Regions from separate parts of the Paenibacillus gansuensis genome, predicted to be linked through region 2. Evidence: riboswitches for the same ligand, from Rfam matches in the RefSeq annotation. Region 2 holds a riboswitch; the other holds the start of a gene.

Region 1 (10,514 bases), on a different contig from region 2:
TTACAGGTTAAAAAACACAATATATAATACACCTAATGAGTTTAGGTTTGGTAAAAAAGGAGGTGCAATGATGAGCGATGTATATCATCCAGGGGAATTGGCCGTTCAAATGCTGGCGGGAGAACAATTTGCGGCAGAGCAGAACGGTGCTGGCATTAGGCCTTCCTTGTTTAAAGGCGCGATACTTTATTTACAGATACAGTCGCTTATCGTTGGTTCAACTATGGGGGATGACGGGAAGGTATGGTGCTCATTTTTGACTGGCGAGCCGGGGTTCATCGATGTTTCTGCAGAGACAGAAATGACCGTTACAGCTCGTCCTGCCGCGAGCGACCCCCTCCTTCGTAATTTGCAGTACCATCCGGAGATCGGTCTTTTAGCGATCGATTTCAACCGAAGAATCCGCCTGAGAATCAATGGAAAAGGGAGTTTCGACGGAGACCGGCGGCTGGAAGTGACAACAGAACAAGTATACGGCAATTGCCCCAAATTCATACAGAGACGATCGCTGCAACCTAGCGGCGGATTTCACCGGACCCAACGAACGGCAGACCGCAGCCGGGTTATCAGTCCTAACCAACAGGAATGGATCAGCAAGGCGGATACCTTCTTTATTGGAAGTGTCAGCTCGGAAGGGAACATGGATGCCTCTCACCGGGGCGGGCTTCCTGGATTTGTAACGGTTGCCAATGATCGATCCCTCCTCATTCCCGATTACTTCGGCAACTCCATGTTCAATACGCTTGGTAATATCTATAGCAATCCGGCCGCCGGATTATTGTTTATTGATTTTAACGGCGGTCATTCGCTGCATTTGAGCGGACGCGCCGAGATTATATGGGACCATGAGCAAGTGTCCCGGTTCCCGGGAGCGGAAAGACTTATCCGGTACGAGATTGACGATGTGCTCCAAATAGAGAATGACACGCCGATCCTATGGGAATTTCACGAGTATTCGCCTGTAAACCCGTTATTGGAGGAACGATGATGAAACCATGGGATCTTTTTCGTAAAATGAAAGGCGCGGGAAGAAGTCCGCTAAAAGTTGCTCCACGGAACGCATTTATCGGTTTTGCAGGTGGATTTGTAACGATTGCGGTGCTAAGCTTGCTGACCGACCTAACCTCCGTTATCTGGATTATGGCCCCGTTCGGAGCAAGCTGCGTATTGGCATTCGGCATCTGGGACGCTCCTCTCTCACAGCCCAGAAATATCATTGGCGGGCATTTTTTGTCCACCTTCGTCGGTCTGGTTTTCTATCATAGCTTCGGCCAGAACATGTGGGTTTCGGGTGCAGCGGTTGGAACCGCTATAGCTGTCATGATGCTGACGAAAACGACACATCCGCCGGCCGGCGCCGATCCGATCGTGGTAATCATGGCCGGGAGCGGATGGTCGTTCCTGCTGACACCTGTACTGCTTGGTTCCGTGATTGTGGTTGTCTTCGCGCTCATTGTGAATAACATGGATCGTAACCGAAACTATCCTACCTTTTGGTATTAGCGTGAGCGTTTCATACTCTGGGAATTATCAGATACAATAACGATAGACGGATCCATAACGGTCCATGTATCGATGGCATTTTTCCAATTCCAAAACATTCCTATTGAATTCTATCCAGTGGTTAATTAATATAGTGAAATGCTTATTCATACGAAACACCTCATCACACAGGTGAGGTAGAGGTCGCGGTAGTTAAGAGTATTCCGGCAGAGGCTGAAGAGGAAGCCTGGGAAGCCGAGAAGAAAGGAACTACCGCCGAAGCTTGGACGATCCATCTTTTGTCCGGGCTGGGGCCGTTTCCGAAAGGAACGGAACTGTCACGGGGGCTGCTTACCAATGCCGTCGTGTTGCGCTATCTTCACCATGGGTACGATGAGGGAAACCAGGCTGACTATTACGAGCTCAAAGCCGCCCGAATCCACTCGGGCGGCTTTTTTATGTTATCCCGGAACTTTCGTCGCCTGCATCCCTCGAAGTACGTCGTTGGAATATCGGTTTAGGCCTTTCATGTTGTATTTTATACAACTTTTTAACGGGTTTTTCTTTGTAAAATGGGACATTGCTGCAGTTTGTACAACATTTTGTACTGAAAGTGATTCAGCATGGGTAAAAATAGTGTACGCGCTGCAACATTTTGAGTGTACAGACTGTTTTGCCCGGGATAATGTTGTATAAAGTGCAGTATTTAAAGCACTTTTAGGATTCAGGACGCCTATGTATTCTGCAGCTAGTCATTTTCACGCCCTCCGGGGTTTTTATATCAGGAAGGAGCTTCAAAGAGAACATGTCACAACAACAACAACTCAAAAGAGGATTAAAGTCACGCCACATGATGATGATTTCCCTTGGCGGTTCTATCGGTACAGGCTTGTTCCTTGCCAGCGGCGGCGCGATTCATTCGGCCGGCCCGGGTGGAGCACTGCTCGCGTATCTGCTGATCGGCATTATGGTATATTTTCTTATGCAAAGTTTGGGGGAAATGGCTGCGTATCTGCCGGTTCCCGGATCTTTCAGTACGTATGCAACCCGGTTCGTTGATCCGGCTTTCGGATTCGCACTCGGCTGGAACTATTGGTACAACTGGGCGATTACGATTGCGGCCGAATTGTCCGCAGCTACATTAATTATGAAATATTGGTTCCCGGACAGTAATTCGGTACTGTGGAGCGCGTTGTTCCTTGTGTTGATGGTCGGGCTGAATCTGCTGTCGGTCAAAGGGTACGGGGAATCCGAGTACTGGTTCGCTATGATTAAAATCATTACAGTGATCGTGTTTATTGCAGTCGGGATTCTGATGATAGTCGGCATTTGGAGCGGGGATGCTCCGGGGTTAAGTAACTTTACCGGCGGGGACGCGCCGTTCCCGGGCGGGTTTCTGACCATTCTGGGCGTATTCATGGCAGCCGGTTTCTCTTTTCAGGGTACAGAGCTGGTGGGTATTGCCGCAGGAGAAAGCGAAAACCCGCGGGAGAACGTGCCCCGTGCGATCCGTTCCGTTTTTTGGCGCATCCTGTTGTTCTATATTTTGGCGATTGCTGTGATCGGGCTGCTGATTCCGTATACAAATGAGAATCTGGCCAGCAGCGAGATTACCTTGAGCCCGTTCACCATCCTGTTTGAAAAAGCGGGCCTCAGCGTCGCAGCGTCTGTAATGAACGCGGTCATCCTGACTTCTGTTCTATCCGCCGGCAATTCCGGTATGTATGCTTCCACGCGGATGCTGTGGGTATTAGCGAAGGAAGGCAAAGCGCCGAAGTTTCTGTCCAGACTGAACGGCCGGGGCATTCCGGTGGCTGCGCTGATGGTGACGGCGGCCATTGGTTTGTTCGCTTTCTTCTCCTCGTTCTTCGGAGACGGGAAAGTATACATCTGGCTGCTGAACGCATCCGGGATGACCGGATTTATCGCTTGGCTTGGCATCGCGGTCAGCCATTACCGGTTCCGCCGCGCCTTCAAGGCACAAGGTAAATCGCTTGAGGAGCTGCCGTTCCGTTCTAGATGGTTCCCGTTCGGCCCGCTTTTGGCGGCCGTCATGTGTATCGTTGTTATTATCGGACAAGCGATCGGGGCGGTTTCCGACGGACAGGTAGACTGGGTGTACCTGATAGCCTCGTATATCGGAATTCCGCTGTTCCTGATCTTCTGGCTGGGATATAAATTCAAGCATCGGACCAAACTGCTGAAACTCGAAGAATGCGATTTGAGTTCGGAGCAATAATAGCAGAGAGGCTGTCCCGCTTAGGCGGGACGGCTTTTTTTGCATGAAGTGCCGATGCTCGCAGCGTTTGAAAGATAAATAGGAAGGTTTGTGGACATGCTGCAGTGACCGGTATTTTGAAATCCATGGCCCGAAGTGTATGATAAGTACGATCAACATGCTCACTTGGAAAGGAATGCATCCTATGACTGACAACCGCACTCCGAAAGAAAAAATGCTCCAAGGCGACCTGTACCACGCAGGAGACCCTGTGCTGCTTAGAGAACGGGAAGAAGCCCGGGCGCTCACCCGCGCATTTAATGAAACGCTCGAAACGGAATACGATAAGCGCAAAACTCTGTTGAAGCAGCTGTTCGGATCTACCGGGGAAGAGCTGTATGCCGAGCCGACATTCCGCTGTGATTACGGGTATAACATACATTTGGGGAACAACTTTTTTGCCAATTTCGATTGTGTCATTCTGGACGTGTGCGAGGTGCGGATCGGCGAAAACTGCTTCATGGCTCCGGGCGTTCATATTTACACGGCGACGCATCCGATTCATCCGGCGGAGCGCAACACAGGGCTGGAGTACGGCAAGCCGGTGCGGATCGGCGACAATGTGTGGATTGGCGGACGTGCCGTAATCAATCCGGGCGTAACGATCGGAAACAATGTAGTCGTCGCTTCCGGTGCCGTGGTGACCAAAGATGTTCCGGACAATGTCATTGTCGGCGGTAATCCGGCGAGAATCATCAAGGAAGTTCAACTGTAGTACCGCGCGCAAAGCTTGTCTTCTTCCATCAAGGGGGCAGGCTTTTTCTCATGTAAAAATTTTGAATAACGGGTGTATTGACATTGACGTTGCGTAAAGGTGTAAAGTGAACATTGTCAGGAGGGAATCAGATGGAATATACAGTGCAAAAGCTCGGGCAGCTCGCCGGGATCAGCACCAGGACGCTTCGATATTACGACGAGTTGGGTATTCTGAAGCCGGCAAGGATAAACACCTCGGGGTATCGCATTTATGGGCAAGCGGAAGTGAATCGGCTGCAGCAGATTCTTTTTTACCGGGAGCTTGGCGTTAGCTTGGAGCAGATTAAGGCGATCGTGACCGATCCGGATTTTGACGGGGCACACGCACTGAAGGAACATCGGGAGAAACTCCTGGACCGGAGGGCGCAGCTCGATCTGTTAATCCGGAATGTTGAAAAGACGATTGCCCAAACGGAAGGGAGAATGTCCAATATGAGTGACAAAGAGAAATTTGAAGGCTTTAAGCAAAAGCTGATTGACGATAACGAGGCGAAATACGGGAAAGAAGTACGCGAAAAATACGGCGACGACACAGTAAATAAGTCTAACGCCAAAGTAAAGGGCATGACGGAAGAGCAGCATGAACAATTGACCCGGCTGACGGAAGAGGTTACCGATACGTTGGCGGCGGCTTTCCAAACGGGCGATCCGGCAGGGGAATTGGCGCAAAAAGCGGCCGATCTGCACAAGCAATGGCTGACCTTCTACTGGGATTCGTACAGTAAGGAAGCCCATGCAGGGCTGGCGCAAATGTACGTCGACGACGAACGGTTTACCGCTTACTACGATGCCAAACAGCCCGGAACCGCAGCATTTCTTAGAGATGCAGTCTACATTTATACGGGTACCAAGAAGCAGGACTAGGTTTCACGGAGGTCGTGCGCAGGTTTGCTGCGTGCGGCCTTTTTTTGTTGGGAAGAGGGGTATGATCCCAAATCTTATAGTAAAATGGAACATGAATTCACCTTTTCCTCTACATAGCAAAGAAAGGAGCACAACATGAAAAAAGCGGTTGTACAGTTTGTCTGCTTCGTGCTGGCAGTGTCCTTTCCTCTTACCCCGACGGCCCAGGCAGAAGGCAAAAAATTTAAAAATTGCACCGAATTGAACAAAGTGTATAAAGGAGGAGTAGCCCGCGCTGCCAACATCAAGAACAAAGGCGGCAAAACCCGGTATGCTCCACATGTATCCAAGGAAATATACGAGGCTAACACCAAGAGCGATCGTGACAAGGACGGAATTGCCTGCGAAAAATAAAAGGAGGATGCGCGCCTATGGACAGCAAGGAACGATTCACGAACCGGGTGGACAGTTACGTGAAATACCGTCCGGGTTACCCCGTAGAAGCATTGGACTATTTATATGCGAAAGTAGGTTTCCGCAGAGATTCGGTGATAGCGGATATCGGCGCGGGTACGGGCATCTTTTCCGCGTTGCTGTTGGAACGGGGAAGCAGCGTGATCGCGGTGGAACCGAACGGGGCCATGAGGGAAGCCGCGGTGCGGGTGCTGGCGGAGGAGCCGAGGTTCCGCACTGTTGCTGCAACGGCTGAACATACCGGGTTGCCGGAGAGGTCCGTTGATTTTATCGTGTGCGCCCAGTCCTTTCATTGGTTCGACCGCCCTGCAGCGCAAGCCGAATTTGCCAGGATCCTGAAGCCGGGCGGCAAGGCCGTGCTGATCTGGAACTCCAGGCTGACCTCGGGAACACCGTTTCTTGAGCAATATGAGCAGCTGCTTCGTGAATATGGAACGGACTACGAACGAGTGCAGCACAAGAATATCGACGAGTCCGCATTGGTGCCGTTTTTTGCGCCGGGCAGCTTTCAGGTGAAGCGGTTCCCGTATCGGCAATTGTTTGACTTTGAAGGATTGTGCGGCCGGCTGCAAAGCTCCTCCTATGCGCCTCCTCCGGGACATGACCGCTACGAACCGATGATCAAGGCGCTCAAAGACGTATTCGACCGGACAAAACGGGAGGGACTCGTCTCCTTTGACTATGAGACGGAAATCTTCTGGGGCGAAATGTAACCTAAGCGCAAAAACCAGCGAGTCTACTGTAATCGTACAGTGGGTTCGCTGGTTTTACTTAATGCTATGAGGTGTCACTAACTATTCGCAACGACATGGCTAGTGATATGACATATCACTAGTTCGCGCAAACTTCATCAAATGTTGCTTAAATTAGCCAATCAAAGCTGCTTAGTGCTATGTGGTATCACTAACTTCGACCGATGACACGGCTAGCGATATGACATATCACTAACTTGAGCCAACTTCCTCAAATGGTGACCCAAGTTGCCAGCTGACTATAGATCCGACTCTGTTGCACTGGAAGGCTCCGCCGAACCCTTTGACTCAGTGCCGGCCGGAGCCTTCCCGTCTACAGGGCCGGGTCCGTCGAAGCTGGGGCCGCCAAAACCGGGGCCGCCGTGGTGGACGCCGTGGTGGACGCGTCCGCCAAAGCCGTCCTTTTCAGGGAAGTTGCCGTTGACGATGTCAGCTGCAGTCGCAGCCAGATTGGCCTTTTGCTTATCATACTGCGCCTGTGTAAGGATTCCGTCAGCCAGCATCTTATCGAGTTCTGCCGTCAGCGTTTTAGTCACCTGAGCTGTTACTGCGGAAACAGCAACGCCTTTTTCGCCTGCGATCGCAGCCAGGGACTTGCCGTCGTGCAGCGCAGTGTGGAGCTCATCTTCGGTCATCCCGAACAGGGTTGCCAAGACTGTATCCTTAAACACGCCAGGCCCTCCGAAGCGAATGTGGCCCTCGGGTCCTTTCAAGCCGCCTCCTTTGCCGATCTTCGTTTCATTTACAAAGTCCTTGGCCCATGCCGCAGCTTTTGCCTTGATTGCATCATATTCAGCCTGCGTTATGGCGCCGGCCTTTACCTGCTTATCCAAAACCGCACTCATCGTTTTCGCTGTCAGATCAATAACCTTCTGGACTTCTACTTTCTTCTCTTTAGCCACCACTGCAACCGTTTTGCCGGAGCCCAGCGCTGTTTTCAACTCAGCAGCAGTTACACCGAGAAGCTTAGTGAACTCAGGGTTGTTCAATACAGCTGCCTCGAATTCGTGATGTCCGCCGTCGAAGCGGATTTTGTCCTTACGTCCAACGAAGGCGTCGTTCACCATTGAAGTGACCTTCGCGGTAATCGCCGTTTTTTCCTTATCATATTCCGCTTGCGTTATTTTTCCGGCTTTGAGCGCCGCTTCCAGGGAAGCGATTATCGGTTTCGCCTGGAGGTCGATCACTTTTTGTACGTCTACCCCTTGTTCACCTGCAATGGCGGCCAGTGTTTTGCCCGACTTTAGAGCTTTGCGCAGTTCCGCCTCCGTCATGCCGAGCAGCTTTGCAGTTTCAGCACCGTCCGGAGCAAACCGCGGTCCTTTGCCAAAATGGACTTTAACCTTCTGAACCGTTTCCGCCGCCCAGGCGTTGTTCGTAACCAATGCTCCGTTTCCTGCCGTTACCGCTAGTGCCAACAAACTTGCTGCAATCATTTTCTTATTCATGTGAATTCCTCCTAGAGAATGGGTGTCTTGTTTTACAAGGATCACTTTACGCGGACTTGGTGAAAAAACGGTGAAAAAAACGGGTTCATCTCATCTTTTTTCTCAAAAATTTCCGGACGAGGTTTACAATCTATCAAAACGGGCGACTCTAGGACTATGAATCTTTCATAGTTTGGGAGGGTGTCTATATGAAATGGTATGTTCCAGCTAAAAGCAGCCTGTTGATTTCCGCTTTATTTTGTTCCCTTTTTTTCGGCGCTGCAGCCGTCAGTGCACATGACTTCATCGGCAGCGACCCCCATGTTGGCAGAGTGAAACCGAATTCTACTATAAAAAACGCAGCCGCTGTAAACCAGCAAATCAAGCCTGTATCCCGCGGGGTTCACCTTGCAGCACCTGCAGTTAAGCAGCTCAAATACAGAGTTAACACAGGTGACACGCTCTACCGTATTGCAAGGAAGTTCGGCGTAACCGTAGATGCCTTGCAGGCCGTCAACCGGATTCATAATCCGAATCAGCTGTCCGTAGGGGCACAGCTCGAGGTGCCGCAAAAACAAATTTCCGCCGCCAAAACGCTGCTCGCAGGCAAGCAGGTGGTAGCGCAAGTGATTACGGCCAAGCTGACCGCCTACACGGCAGGGTTTGAGTCAACCGGCAAAAGGCCATCGCATCCGGCCTACGGCATTACCTCGAGCGGGGCGAAAGTGAAGGAAGGCCGAACGATTGCGGTCGATCCCAAAATTATTCCCATCGGGAGCACCGTCTACATTGAGGGAATCGGGATCCGGAGAGCGGAAGATACCGGGTCAGCCATCAAAGGGGCCAGGATTGACGTATTCATGAAAGACCTGAAGAAAGCCCGGAAATTCGGCGTGAAAAAAGATGTGAAAGTATACGTACTTTCCGGCCCGCAGGACCGGGCTTCGTTATAGCAGCACGGAGAGGACCCGCAAGGGTCTTTTTTCGTTGAACAACCTGTATTACAATTAGGGCATCATGTCACGAATGGGGAACGGGAGGCCTGACTGCATGCTGGCATATTTAAAACAGGTGGCTGCTTCGTGGATCGACTTCCCCTTGAGACCGGGGCTTATCGTCCGAAAGAAGTATCGCATTGAACATTTTCTGGGAATAGGCAGTTACGGACTTACCTATGTGGGCAAAGAGCTCGCGACCGGAAAGGAATTTGTGCTGAAGCAAGCCAAGCCCAGCAAAGGCAGCAAAGCAAGGCTGCTTCTGGCCCGGGAAGCGGATATCCTGCAAATGCTGGACCTTGCTCAGATTCCGAAGCTGACGGAAGTGTTCGAATGGAGGAAGAAGCCGTTTCTCGTCATGGATTACATTCGGGGGCAGACGGTGGAGGACCTGATTTTTCTGGAAGGAAGGACCTTCAGCGAGACAGACTGTTTGAAGCTGATGCTTGAACTGACACGGCTGGTAGAAATGATTCATAACCAAGGGATCGTTCATTTGGATTTGAGGATACCGAACGTGCTAATGAAGGAGGGCAAGCTGCATGTCATCGACTTCGGCTTGGCCCGAAAGATCGGAGAGGAGCCCGAACCGGAACCGAAAGGTCTGGATGCGGCGGCGGCTGCGGAACACAGGCTCAGGCGTACGCCTCAGCCGGCAAGCGATTTATACGCGCTCGGCCATTTCCTGCTGTTCTTGCTCTATTCGGCTTATGAAACCCCACAGGAAGAGGAGGAAGCGGACTGGCAGACGGAACTTCAGCTGGCTCCAGACCTAAAAGGCGCCCTAAGGCGCCTTCTGCAGATCGATCAACCCTATTCCGGGGCGACCGAATTCAGGTCGGAACTAATCGAACTTCTACGCGTCAGATCGGCGCTTTAGCTCGAGCTGCCGTAACGGTTTTTATAATGCTTATGGCCATGCCCGTGATGTTTATGCCCGAAGTCCGAGCTGGAGTGGCGGGTGTAGACGGGACGCTGATGTTTATAATCACTGCTGCTGTGTTTGTAGTGGCGGTACGGCCGATGGTGTCCCGATTTGGAACCCAGCAGGGAATGAAGTAATTTTTGGAGCAGATGTTTTAGCATAGAAACAACCTCCTTGGTTATTTGAAACTATACTATGTAGTACGAAGAGACCTTAGGAGGGTTTCTTTTTTTAAAAACACTATATTGCATTATAGAATAGCTTGCAGTATATTATAGACATGGGTATTCAACATTGATGAATAGCTTGTTATGAAGGATAGGTGGAGGATGACCATGAATGTGCAGTTTAAGAAGGGTGTGCTGGAAATCTGCGTACTTGCCCTGGTTGCAAGAAGGGACCGCTACGGGTATGAGTTAGCCGTAAAGATATCGGAGAAATTCGAGGTGGCGGTAGGGAGCGTTTACCCGCTGCTGAACAGGCTGACCCAGGAGGAGTACTTCTCCACGTACTTGCAGGAGTCGCCGGAAGGGCCGCCGCGAAAGTATTACAGCCTGACCCCCAAAGGGAGGCTTCATATGA
Region 2 (10,514 bases):
AGCTGCAGCACAAAAGCTCCCTCCGCGGATTCCGGTCCGCGGGAGGAGCTTTTATTTAAACCTGACTATGCTGGGCCATAGTTCTCTTCAAGAATTCCCTTGTGCGCTCTTGTTTAGGCCGGGTGAAAATCTCCTCTGGTGTCCCCTCTTCTGCGATCACGCCTTTGTCCATGAACACGACCCGATCCGACACTTCCCGTGCGAAATCCATCTCATGCGTCACGATCAGCATCGTAAGGCCGGAGTTCGCCAGCTCCTTCATGACCTTGAGCACCTCGCCGACCATCTCGGGGTCCAGGGCGGAGGTAGGCTCATCAAACAGCATCACATCCGGTTCCATGGATAATGCCCGGGCAATCGCTACACGCTGCTTTTGGCCGCCGGACAGCTGCTTCGGCTTCGCATTAATATAAGCTTCCATGCCTACCACTTTCAAATGCTTTCTGGCGATGCGCTCCGCTTCTTCCTTCGAGCGCTTCAGCACCTTCACCTGGCCTACCACACAGTTGCTCAGCACATCATGATTTTCAAAAAGGTTAAACTGCTGGAACACCATCCCCATTTTCGTCCGGTAGGAAGGAATGTCGTGTTTGCCGTCGAGAATATTTTGCCCGCGATAGTTGATCTGCCCGCCGTTTGGAGTTTCCAGCAGGTTTATACACCGGAGCAGCGTCGATTTCCCGGAGCCGGAGGAGCCGATAATGCTGACTACTTCGCCGTGGTTGACCGAAAAGCCGATGTCCTTCAGCACAGTGTTGGCGCCATAGCTTTTACTTAGATTTTGTATTTCGATGACTTTGTTCATAGGTCGCAGTCTCCTCCTTATCTTGCGGGCTCCATCGTGTAGCTTTTTTGGCCGTCCAGTTTCTTTTCAAAATGCCGCAAAATCCTCGTTACCGTTAACGTCATTACTAAATAAATCACACACGCCACAAAGAAGGATTCAAAATACCGGAAGTTATTGCCGGCGACCGATTTGGTCAGGAAGTACAGTTCCGATACGGAAATCACGTTCAGCACCGAAGTGTCTTTGATATTAATGACGAATTGATTGCCCGTAGCCGGTAAAATATTGCGAACCACCTGCGGCAGCACAATATTCATCATCATTTGCATGTGATTCATGCCGATCGCCTGAGCCGCCTCGAACTGTCCTTTGTCTATCGAAAGGATGCCGCCACGTACGATTTCCGCCATGTAAGCTCCCGTGTTGATAGAAACGATGAGGAAGGCAGCCGTCAAGACATTCATGTCTAGGCCGAGCCCTAATGCAGAACCGTAGTAGATGACCATGGCTTGCACGATCATAGGGGTTCCCCGGAAAATTTCAATATATACCGTCAAAAGGAGATTTGCACCATTCAGCAGGGTTCGTTGTCCCATGCGTGTTGGCGCAGGGATCGTTCGGATCACGCCCGCCAATAATCCTATAATGGCGCCGATGATCGTGCCGACTAGGGAAATGAGCAGCGTCATGCCTGCCCCGCGAAGGAACATCGGCCAGTTCTCTTCTACAATTTTGAGGATCCAGTCTAAACTCATAATTCGATATGCCTCCTGTATTTAAAAACCGACTGTACGGAATACAGCCGGCTTCTCGTTATGTTATTTGGCAGCTGGTTGGTTTTTGATAGCAGTATCCATGATCGCTGTGCGCTGCTCTTCGGTGATGCCTTTGAGAACCTCGTTAATTTTCGCTGTATCTTCGCTGCCTTTTTTCAGGCCGACCGCAATCGCTGTGTCATCCTCGGAGGTTTGGAAGCCTTCTTCCTTGAATTCTACCATCGCGAAGTTCTCATTGGCTGCAGAAGCACTCACTGCTTCCGGACGCTCGGAGACGTATCCGTCGATGATGCCGGACTCCAGGGCTACACGCATCGCAGGGAAGTTGTCCATTGCCGTTTGCTTGGATACGCCCTTGATTTGGTCAATGACCGAATAGTGGAACGTGTTAAGCTGTGCGGTTACTTTAGCCCCATTGAAATCTTGGATGGACGTGGCGTTTTCGTACTTGCCGCCTTTTTTCACGACCATGACCAGATTTGATTTATAGTAGTTTTCCGAAAAGTCGATGGTTTCTTTACGTTCTGCCGTAGGCGACATCCCCGCAATAATTGCATCGATCTTGCCTGAAGTCAGTGCCGGAACAAGCCCGTCCCACTCGGTTTTCACGATTTCCAACTCTTTGCCTAGGCCCTCTGCGATTTTCTTCGCGATTTCCACATCATACCCGCCTGCAAATTCAGCAGACCCTTTGATCGCTACCGCGCCATTGGAGTTGTCGTTTTGCGACCAGTTAAATGGAGCATAACCCGCTTCCATGCCTACTTTGAACGTCTCCTTGGATCCGGAGTTAGAAGAGCTGGACCCGGCCGTTTCATTCGATCCGCATCCCGCTAATAGAATTGCTGCCGACAATAACAGTGTTGAAACTAGTTTTGTTCTCTTTTTCATAGTAAAATTCCCCCTGATAAAATAATAAAAAAGCGGCCCGAGATCAGCTCAGGCCGCACTATGTATAGTACCAACATACCTCTGCTTCCCTTGGAAGATAGCGCAACTCAATAAACTGGGTGGTCTATTGAGACAGTCCTACAGCTCTTAACTGCAGGCCCAGCGCGTAATACTGAGCATATTACCCGCTTCGGCGGCCTTTCCTTCTCCATAGCCTCTTCGCCTTCTCAAGCTCCGCTATGAACTGTTAAACACCGCGCCTCTACCTCACCATGAAAGTGTGAGGTGATATTCAGTTATGATAAGTATGCTATATGGCATGGAGGTTGTCAATATTTAAACAGTGGTTGAATATGGTAGGAAGTATAAATTTATAGTATGATCCCATGAATTCGTATGAAAATTCTAGTTAGCCTCTAAGCTTCTCCATCCCCGCACTAACCTGACATTCCGTCTGATCCGGATACTTCACGGTGCCTCTAATCTCGCCGCTCTTGGTACGCTCCGCTTCCACTTCAATGATTCCGTGTGGAGTTGGAACCTCTGCCTTCACCCAATCGAGGGATCCCAGAGACGGTGTAACGGAGAAGTTCCCGAACCCTGGCGCCAAGGGTTGGATGCCGGCAACATACGCCTGCAAGCCATAGCTGCCCGTTCCGCCCCAGGCATGAGTGAGAGATAACGTGTCTCCCCGATCGCCAATCGGAAGACCGCCGTCAAGATTCATCATTTCCCAGTAGGTTTTGTGACCTTGCTCCAGATGGCTTCGTCCGACACGCCGCATGACTTCCAGCCCACGATCCGTCCGACCTGCGTGGAAGCTTGCCAACGTCTCGTAAGCGGACATGTATGGCCATATATTATTGTTGTGCCGCCAAACAGCGGATTGTTGCGGAAGTACGTCCCACCACCATGCACCGTCCACTGCCTCGTCGAACACAGGAACGACATTAATCGAGCCGCGTTCTGTCCAGAACTGCTTCTCAATCTCCTGCAAGATTTGCTCCCCTCTTGAGGGATCGACCACATCATGAAGAATCGCCCACAAGTTTCCGTCGATCGCAAATCGATCCCGATCCTTCGTGCCTGCAGGTATCATCGTCAAGAGAGGATTGCTCGGCACACTGAACTGAGCAAGGATGGAACGTTTCGTTCTTTCCGCCTGCTGCCGGCAATACTCCTGCATTGGATGCTTTACAAGAGAGAACATTTGAACAAGTGCATCCCAAGCCGCCTTCTGCGCCATCGCCAAGCCGCTGATCTTGCCCCGAGCGTCAATCGAATACATCCAGCTGTTGAGGCCGCTGATCAAGCCATCCGATTCCATTCGCTTGTTCATCCATGCCACGACATCGCATAACCTGCCCACATTAGCCTGCAGATACGCCAGATCTCCTGTCAGTAATACGTATTCCCACAAATTAACGATGGTCCACATCGTCCATTCATAGAAGATCTGGCCATAGGCACCGCTGCCTGGGATAATGCCTTGCTCCTCTCCTTCTGTGTGTTGGAGAGTTAAAAGCAATTCTATTGTATTCTTGACAATCTCGGGCTGGTCAAAGGCATATAAAGCAGTTAAGGAAGCAGGCCTGAGATCTCCACCCCAGATGTCTTTGTCCCGGCGAACGCCGTCCCAGATCACATAGTCCGAATAAGGACCTTGCAACGATCGCTGCGTATATTTCGAAGGCTGACTGCACAGCTCTACCGTATACGTCCCCATCGCCCAGCATTCGTTGATCAGATCGTCATTGCATTCGAAGCCCCCGACGTGTTGAAAAGGCGCAGCGGTATAATCGAGCCATAATCGGCGGATGGACAGCGGTTCGCTAGAACGGTTATCCAGTTCGAGATAACGAAGAACCGTCAAGTCCTCTTCCAACAGATAAGCTCCCTCTTCCCCGGAGAGCCATTGATCCAGTTGGCCGTAAGGGCGCATTCTCACATAAGCCGGAAATCTTCCGGCAACCCATGCTTCATCCTCGAAGCAGCGATACAGGGAAGGGAACAGCCTTTCGTCGCTCGTGTAGGCATAGCGTATCTGCGACCGCGCAGCAGCCGAGCCGTCTAATTCCATATGAAGCAGCCCTGCCCGCTTTACTTGAAAGTCAAAGCGAACCTTCTGTCCCGGCTGAAGTTCGAACGGCGCGAATCCATCCGGAACGAGCCTTCTTTCCTGTGGTGAAAAGGAGATTCTCATTTGCGCACCTCGCACGTGACGCCAGGCAAAAGGGATAGTTCCCGCCTGAGATCCTGTTTCATCCAATCACACACATCCCATAGATCGGCTAACGGAGTCCGTGTGTGAGGAACGGCATGCATATAGGGAATCGGCCCAAACTCCGGCGTAATCGTCAACGCTTGTTTTCCTCGTTCGGTGTGCAGTGTTACGATTCGTTTCCACCAGTCATAATGGGCTTGGCGCTCCAGAGCATACTCAGGCGCACTTGGGTCCGGCACCTGAGGTCCTTCGGCGAACCCTACCCGCGCATGAATATGAATGGCTCTTTCACAAGCAAGTTCAAGGGCGGCGGCATGATCCTCCAGCAGCGATTCGCATACGCATACCCAATGGCTAAAATCGGCAGCTATCTTCAATTCCTTGTAATGAGTAAGCAGTTGAGCCGTATGCCAGGGGGTAAACATCGCTCTGCCCCTATGCGTCTCATGAGCGACAGGTATGCCGGCCTTCTCCTCGATCCTCAGCGCATGCTCGAAGTATCGGCGCTGATCGTCCCATGACATGCTGTCTTTGGCGCTATGAATGACAATGACTCTCGGATTCAACTCTGCGGCTTTGAGTATGGCATATTCCGCCTCAGCCTCGTTGTTTGCAAAGCACAATACCGCTGTCGTAAAATCGTATTGTTCAGCAAGACGTCTAAATCTGGTAATATCCGCACCTTCCAGAGGAGTATGTTCGATTCCGTTATAACCGGCAGCGGCCATTTGCGCAAACTGCTCTTCCATCTCTCCCGACATACCCCATATGGACTTTAAAATTTGAATATTCATGAATGCTCACCTCGATATCGTATTCTCTACTTATCTTAGATAGCGGGCCCCGATTCATAAATAATATCCTCTTGTCATTCGGGTAGATTTTTGTCCGAATTCACTAAGTAACGCGCAAGAAGACGCCGAGGCGTTTCCACCTGGCGTCTCTTGCGCGTCTTCTTGCGCGTTAATCTGCTACTTATTCATTTATCTACCCTTTCACCGCACCCAGCGTAAGCCCTTTAACAAAGTATTTCTGCACAAAAGGATACGCAAGTACGATCGGACCCGTGGCCAGGACAGCCATAGCCATCCGCGCACTCTCTGCAGGCATCTCCGCCACGGAGGCGCTTGCATCAGCAGATACTAGGTTTGAGGTAAGGAATACCATGTTATTTTGGATCCGGTATAACAGGAATTGGAGGTTCACTAAAGATTGCTCTTCAATAAACATCATAGGGAGCCACCAATCGTTCCAGTAAGTCAATGCGAGAAACAATCCCACAGTGGCGAAGGCAGGCAGTGAAATTCTTGTCACGATGGAGAAGAAGATCCGGAATTCCCCCGCTCCGTCAAGCTTAGCGGACTCGACAATGGAATCGGGAACCCCGCTCTGAAAGAAGGTCTTCATAATGATAACGAAAAAAGCATTGATCAAATAAGGAATAATTAAAGCATAAAAGGTATCGTTTAAATGCAGCAGCTGGGTACAAACCAAATACCAAGGAACAAGTCCGCCGCTAAAGAGCATCGTAACCGCGGCATAGCCTGTAAAAAACTTCCCGTACCTAAAATCTTTTCTGGAGATGGCATACGCATAAAGAGAAGTAACCAGCAGCCCAAGGAATGTACCGACGAAGGTGGCCACGATCGTAATTCCATAGGCTTGGAGGACCATGCTGCTTCCGGATAAAATATAGCTGTAAGCGTCGAGCGACAGCTTTGCCGGAAGGAAGGAATAACCGTTCAAGCCCAGTGTCTTCTCATCCGTAAAGGAAATCGCGACTACCAGAAAGAATGGAATCACGCACAGCATGGCATAGACTGCTATGATGCAATGAATGACAAGCTTCCACACAGGTTTGACTTCGTTGACTTTGTTAGATTTATTCATATTGATCTCTCTCCCTTCTCAAGGTTCCCGACACTAGAAAATCGCCTTTTCCGGATCATATCTTTTAATCAACCAGTTCACTGTAACTATACAGATAAAGCCCATTATGGATTGATACAGCCCTGCCGCCGCTGACATGCCGATGTCTCCCGTTCCTCTCAATGCTCTAAATACATAGGTATCGATAACGTTCGTGACATTAAACAGGGGCCCGCTCTCCATAGGTGTTAGAAAGAAAAGTCCAAAATCAGAGTTAAAGATTCTGCCTATCCCCAGTAAAATCATGACAATAATGATGCCTGACAGCATGGGGACGGTAATTTTTCTGATCTGCTGCAGCTTATTGGCCCCATCCATGGCTGCTGCTTCATAGTAGCTTTCATCAATGGCCGCAATGGCCGCAAGATAAATAATCGTGTTATAGCCGGTATACTTTATCGTGTTTAACAGAAACAAGATGTACGGCCAATACTTCGTTTCCGAGTACCACATGACAGAGGGAAGGCCCATCGGCTCCAAAATCCTTTTATTAATGAAACCCAGATCCGGACTCAAAAAGGCATATAAGATGTAACTCAAAATAATCCAGGAAAGAATGTATGGCATCAAGAGGGCGCTTTGATAAGCTTTTACAAAATATTTGCTCTTGATCTCATCAAGGAGAATAGCAAGCCCCACTGCGAATACATTTCCAAGGACGATAAAGGCGAGATTGTACAGAATGGTGTTTCTCGTGATAATAAAGGCGTCCGGTGAGTTAATAAAAAACTGAAAGTTATCGAATAATACCCACTCGCTGTCGAAGAAATTCACAAACAGATTGCTTGAAAAGAACTTCATATCCTTAAACGCGATCAGCACGCCCGGCATGGGCAAATAACTTAACAGAAAGAATAGCAATGCACCCGGTAATACCATAAGGAACAGAGCTTTATTTCGACGGAACTCCCGAAAAAAAGACGGACCTGATTTCATCCGGTGTAACGCTTTACTCATAGTCATCCTCCTATGTTTGTTTTGATATGAGCATCATAAAACAGAATGGAATCGAAGCCTATTTCGCAATGTACACTTTGGTTGCATTTTGGTACGTATCCGGGGTTTGAAATCTAGACTTTTGTTTAGATTTGAAATCCTCAAAAAAATGACCGCCGAGGAATCCCGGCAGTCATTCAACGCATACCTTCTTATTTCTTCTTAGCCTTAAAAGCTTCGTATTGTTTGTTCATCTCATCGATGACCTTCATCAATCCGGCATCCTTAGCTTTCTTCTCAAAGGCCGGCAGGTACTTATCAAGATCGATCGAACCCGAAAGCAGGGAATCCCTATATTCGGTATCGACATTTTTAAGTGCGGCTACTTCTTTTTTCACGGGTTCTGCATCGAACGTAAACCCAAAGTCAGGGCCTCTAACCGCTTGTTTGTTAAACTCCTCAAAGTTCTTCCATTTGTTCGGGTCTTCACCTTTAAAGATGTAAGACAACAGCTGGTTGCCGAAAAGCCAGTTGGTCCCATGGTTCCAGCCCGAGTCTTTGCCGCCGTTAGCAGCAGGAGCGAAATCGATAATCTGTTTCTCTTTGTCTAACCATACCCAGTGCACTCCCTCTACCCCATAATCCATAAGATTGATTAGGTAAGGGTCTGTATACATCAAGTTGTAGAACATCAGAGAACGGGCAGGATCTTTCGCAGTGGTAGGAATGGCCATCATGGAGTTCGTTAGATCCGCTTGCGTAGAGACTACTTTTGACAACGGAACTTGATATAGATTTACACCATTTGATTTAGAAGCTTCTTTGTCGTTTCCAGGCTTTAACTGCGTCGGATAGCTGAACGCTTTTCCTGATTTCACTAGAGGAGCAAGGTCTTTCAAAGTTGCTGCATCTTTATTAATATATCCCTCTGTATAATACTTTCTTGTTGTGACTAAATAATCTTTATAGATGGGACTTTCGAAAACTGGTGCCCATTTATCCGTCGCCGTATCCAAATGAATGGCATAACTGATGGAATTCGCAAGTGTCATATCCCAGCCCAGACCGGCATGAAACACGGACAGCCCGCTTGTCATGACAAATGGCGTAATCGAAGGATCTTTTTCCTTTACAGCTTTGAAAACTGCTTCCAGATCTTTATAGGTCTTGATCTTCGTTAGATCAATGCCAAGCTTATCAGCCAGATCTTTGTTAAACATCACACCCGCTTGGGAAGCCATCTCTTTAATGGCCGGAAGATTGTACACCTTGCCATTAATGGATTGGGGCTCGATCCAATTCCGTTCGCTAAGAAGCTTCTTCGTTTCGGGTGCATATTTATCAAGTAATGGCGTTAGATCGGTCAGCAAACCTTTAGCTACAGCATTAGGGTATTGAAATGCCCAACTGTTACTTACAACCAGGTCGATTTTCTCGCCGGAGGCAAGAAGTGTCGATATTTTCTGATCGTAACTTCCCCAATCTAAAGCATGCAGCTTCACAGTCGTGTTGATTTTATCCTTCAGATAACTGTTCATCTTTTCTTCAATCAGTTCGACGTCCTTCTGCGGACCTGGACCTGTGTAGTACCAATCCAGTTCGATCGGCGGCAGTTCCGAGTTCGCTGAATTTCCCTGAGCAACATTTTCCTTTGCTGCATTTTCATTATTCCCGTTACTGCAGCCGGCGATGGCCATGGAACTAATGAGCACCAATGGCAAGACAAATTTTACAATACCTGCTTTGATCTTCAACCTTAATTCCTCCCCTAATGATGAATATAATTTCCTTGTGCCGCTTGTAAGGCGTGCACCTTGTCATTTATCGTAAGACTTCGTGTGAGGAAAGTATATTTCACAAACTAATCTTAGGTTGTATTTTCGTGCTCCGGGATGGTTTGAAATTTATATCAACCTTCGATTTTTATACTTCCATTCATGTTGTATTGTAAAACCAATCAGGTTGCCTATATACTAAATTCTACACGAGATGTCAGATCGTCAACGGGTATCTCCTAGATAAATCCCTTTATCGCTTTCCCAGGAGGATTGCCAATGTTTGCTGTTCTTCCCAAGAACCCTTTCAAGAAAAGAACCCTGTATTACAAAATCCTTTTCTACATCACCGTGATCGTGAGCGTATCGGTTCTTATCGTTTCTGCACTTCAATACAGCTATGCCAGGGATAACTCCATTAAGCAAATTAATGACTATAGTACGGAAAGCCTGCGCCAAGTAAGTTACAGCGCGAAGCTTCTGACAGATACTGCCCGCAATATGCTGTCTCAACTTATGTTAGATGCGGATGTCTTTGCTTTAATTAACGATACCACCCCTGATGAGAAGGAAATCGTCACGGGGATTCAAAAATTAGATACGTTTAAGAACAGTTTGGATTTCATACAATCGATCTACGTGTACAACAGAAATAACAGCACATTCTATTCCTCTCTATCTTCTCAATCTCTCCAACCGGAGAAGGAGTTTTTTGATACTGAACTTGTATCCATGCTCAAGCACCCGGATAACATCAAAAAATCAATTCCCATTTCCAGAAAAATACTGCTGCCTAACGTTCCACAGGATGAGCGGAATTATATCGATATCTTTACGTTTATCTATGTAGATAAGGGTTCGAACGGCGAGGTCGACAGTGCGATCGTCATCAATATTTCCGAGCTTTGGCTGCGAGAGGTAATCCAGGTCATCAATTCCGAGAAACTTGGGGAAATCGTGGTTGTAAACCACACAGGCAAAGTGATCAGCAGCAACCTGACCTACAGCCAAGTGAAGGAAGTTGAGCGGAGCGCCGGCCTCAAGCAAATTCTGCGTTCAGGTGAACCTTCGGGGGATTTAACTGCAGCCATCGGCGAAAATAAATACCTGCTCAATTACGTTTCTTTGGACAATGTGCAGTGGAAATTGATTCGTATCACCCAATATCAGGAATTCACTAAACAGCTGCACCAGCA

The links. A riboswitch is a leader RNA that binds a small molecule or an ion and turns the genes downstream of it on or off. The one in region 2 is predicted to bind lysine.
Region 1: linked by a shared signal. The riboswitch ahead of ACFSUF_RS15780 (amino acid permease) and the one ahead of ACFSUF_RS23180 (transporter substrate-binding domain-containing protein) in region 2 are both predicted to bind lysine.

Annotation. Positions count from the first base shown of each region.
Region 1 covers NZ_JBHUME010000009.1:107,453-117,966, reverse strand. The annotation lists gene ACFSUF_RS15790 (pyridoxamine 5'-phosphate oxidase family protein) at 68-988, shown strand; gene ACFSUF_RS15785 (HPP family protein) at 985-1,503, shown strand; lysine riboswitch at 1,673-1,866, shown strand; gene ACFSUF_RS15780 (amino acid permease) at 2,288-3,721, shown strand; gene ACFSUF_RS15775 (sugar O-acetyltransferase) at 3,906-4,475, shown strand; gene ACFSUF_RS15770 (MerR family transcriptional regulator) at 4,607-5,380, shown strand; gene ACFSUF_RS15765 (excalibur calcium-binding domain-containing protein) at 5,516-5,773, shown strand; gene ACFSUF_RS15760 (class I SAM-dependent methyltransferase) at 5,791-6,546, shown strand; gene ACFSUF_RS15755 (SHOCT domain-containing protein) at 6,825-8,033, opposite strand; gene ACFSUF_RS15750 (3D domain-containing protein) at 8,222-8,965, shown strand; gene ACFSUF_RS15745 (serine/threonine protein kinase) at 9,063-9,887, shown strand; gene ACFSUF_RS15740 (hypothetical protein) at 9,884-10,093, opposite strand; gene ACFSUF_RS15735 (PadR family transcriptional regulator) at 10,268-10,514, shown strand, end outside.
Region 2 covers NZ_JBHUME010000019.1:56,277-66,790, reverse strand. The annotation lists gene ACFSUF_RS23190 (amino acid ABC transporter ATP-binding protein) at 56-805, opposite strand; gene ACFSUF_RS23185 (amino acid ABC transporter permease) at 823-1,542, opposite strand; gene ACFSUF_RS23180 (transporter substrate-binding domain-containing protein) at 1,606-2,454, opposite strand; lysine riboswitch at 2,545-2,727, opposite strand; gene ACFSUF_RS23175 (alpha-L-rhamnosidase C-terminal domain-containing protein) at 2,864-4,657, opposite strand; gene ACFSUF_RS23170 (sugar phosphate isomerase/epimerase family protein) at 4,654-5,472, opposite strand; gene ACFSUF_RS23165 (carbohydrate ABC transporter permease) at 5,666-6,568, opposite strand; gene ACFSUF_RS23160 (ABC transporter permease) at 6,602-7,564, opposite strand; gene ACFSUF_RS23155 (ABC transporter substrate-binding protein) at 7,756-9,297, opposite strand; gene ACFSUF_RS23150 (AraC family transcriptional regulator) at 9,598-10,514, shown strand, end outside.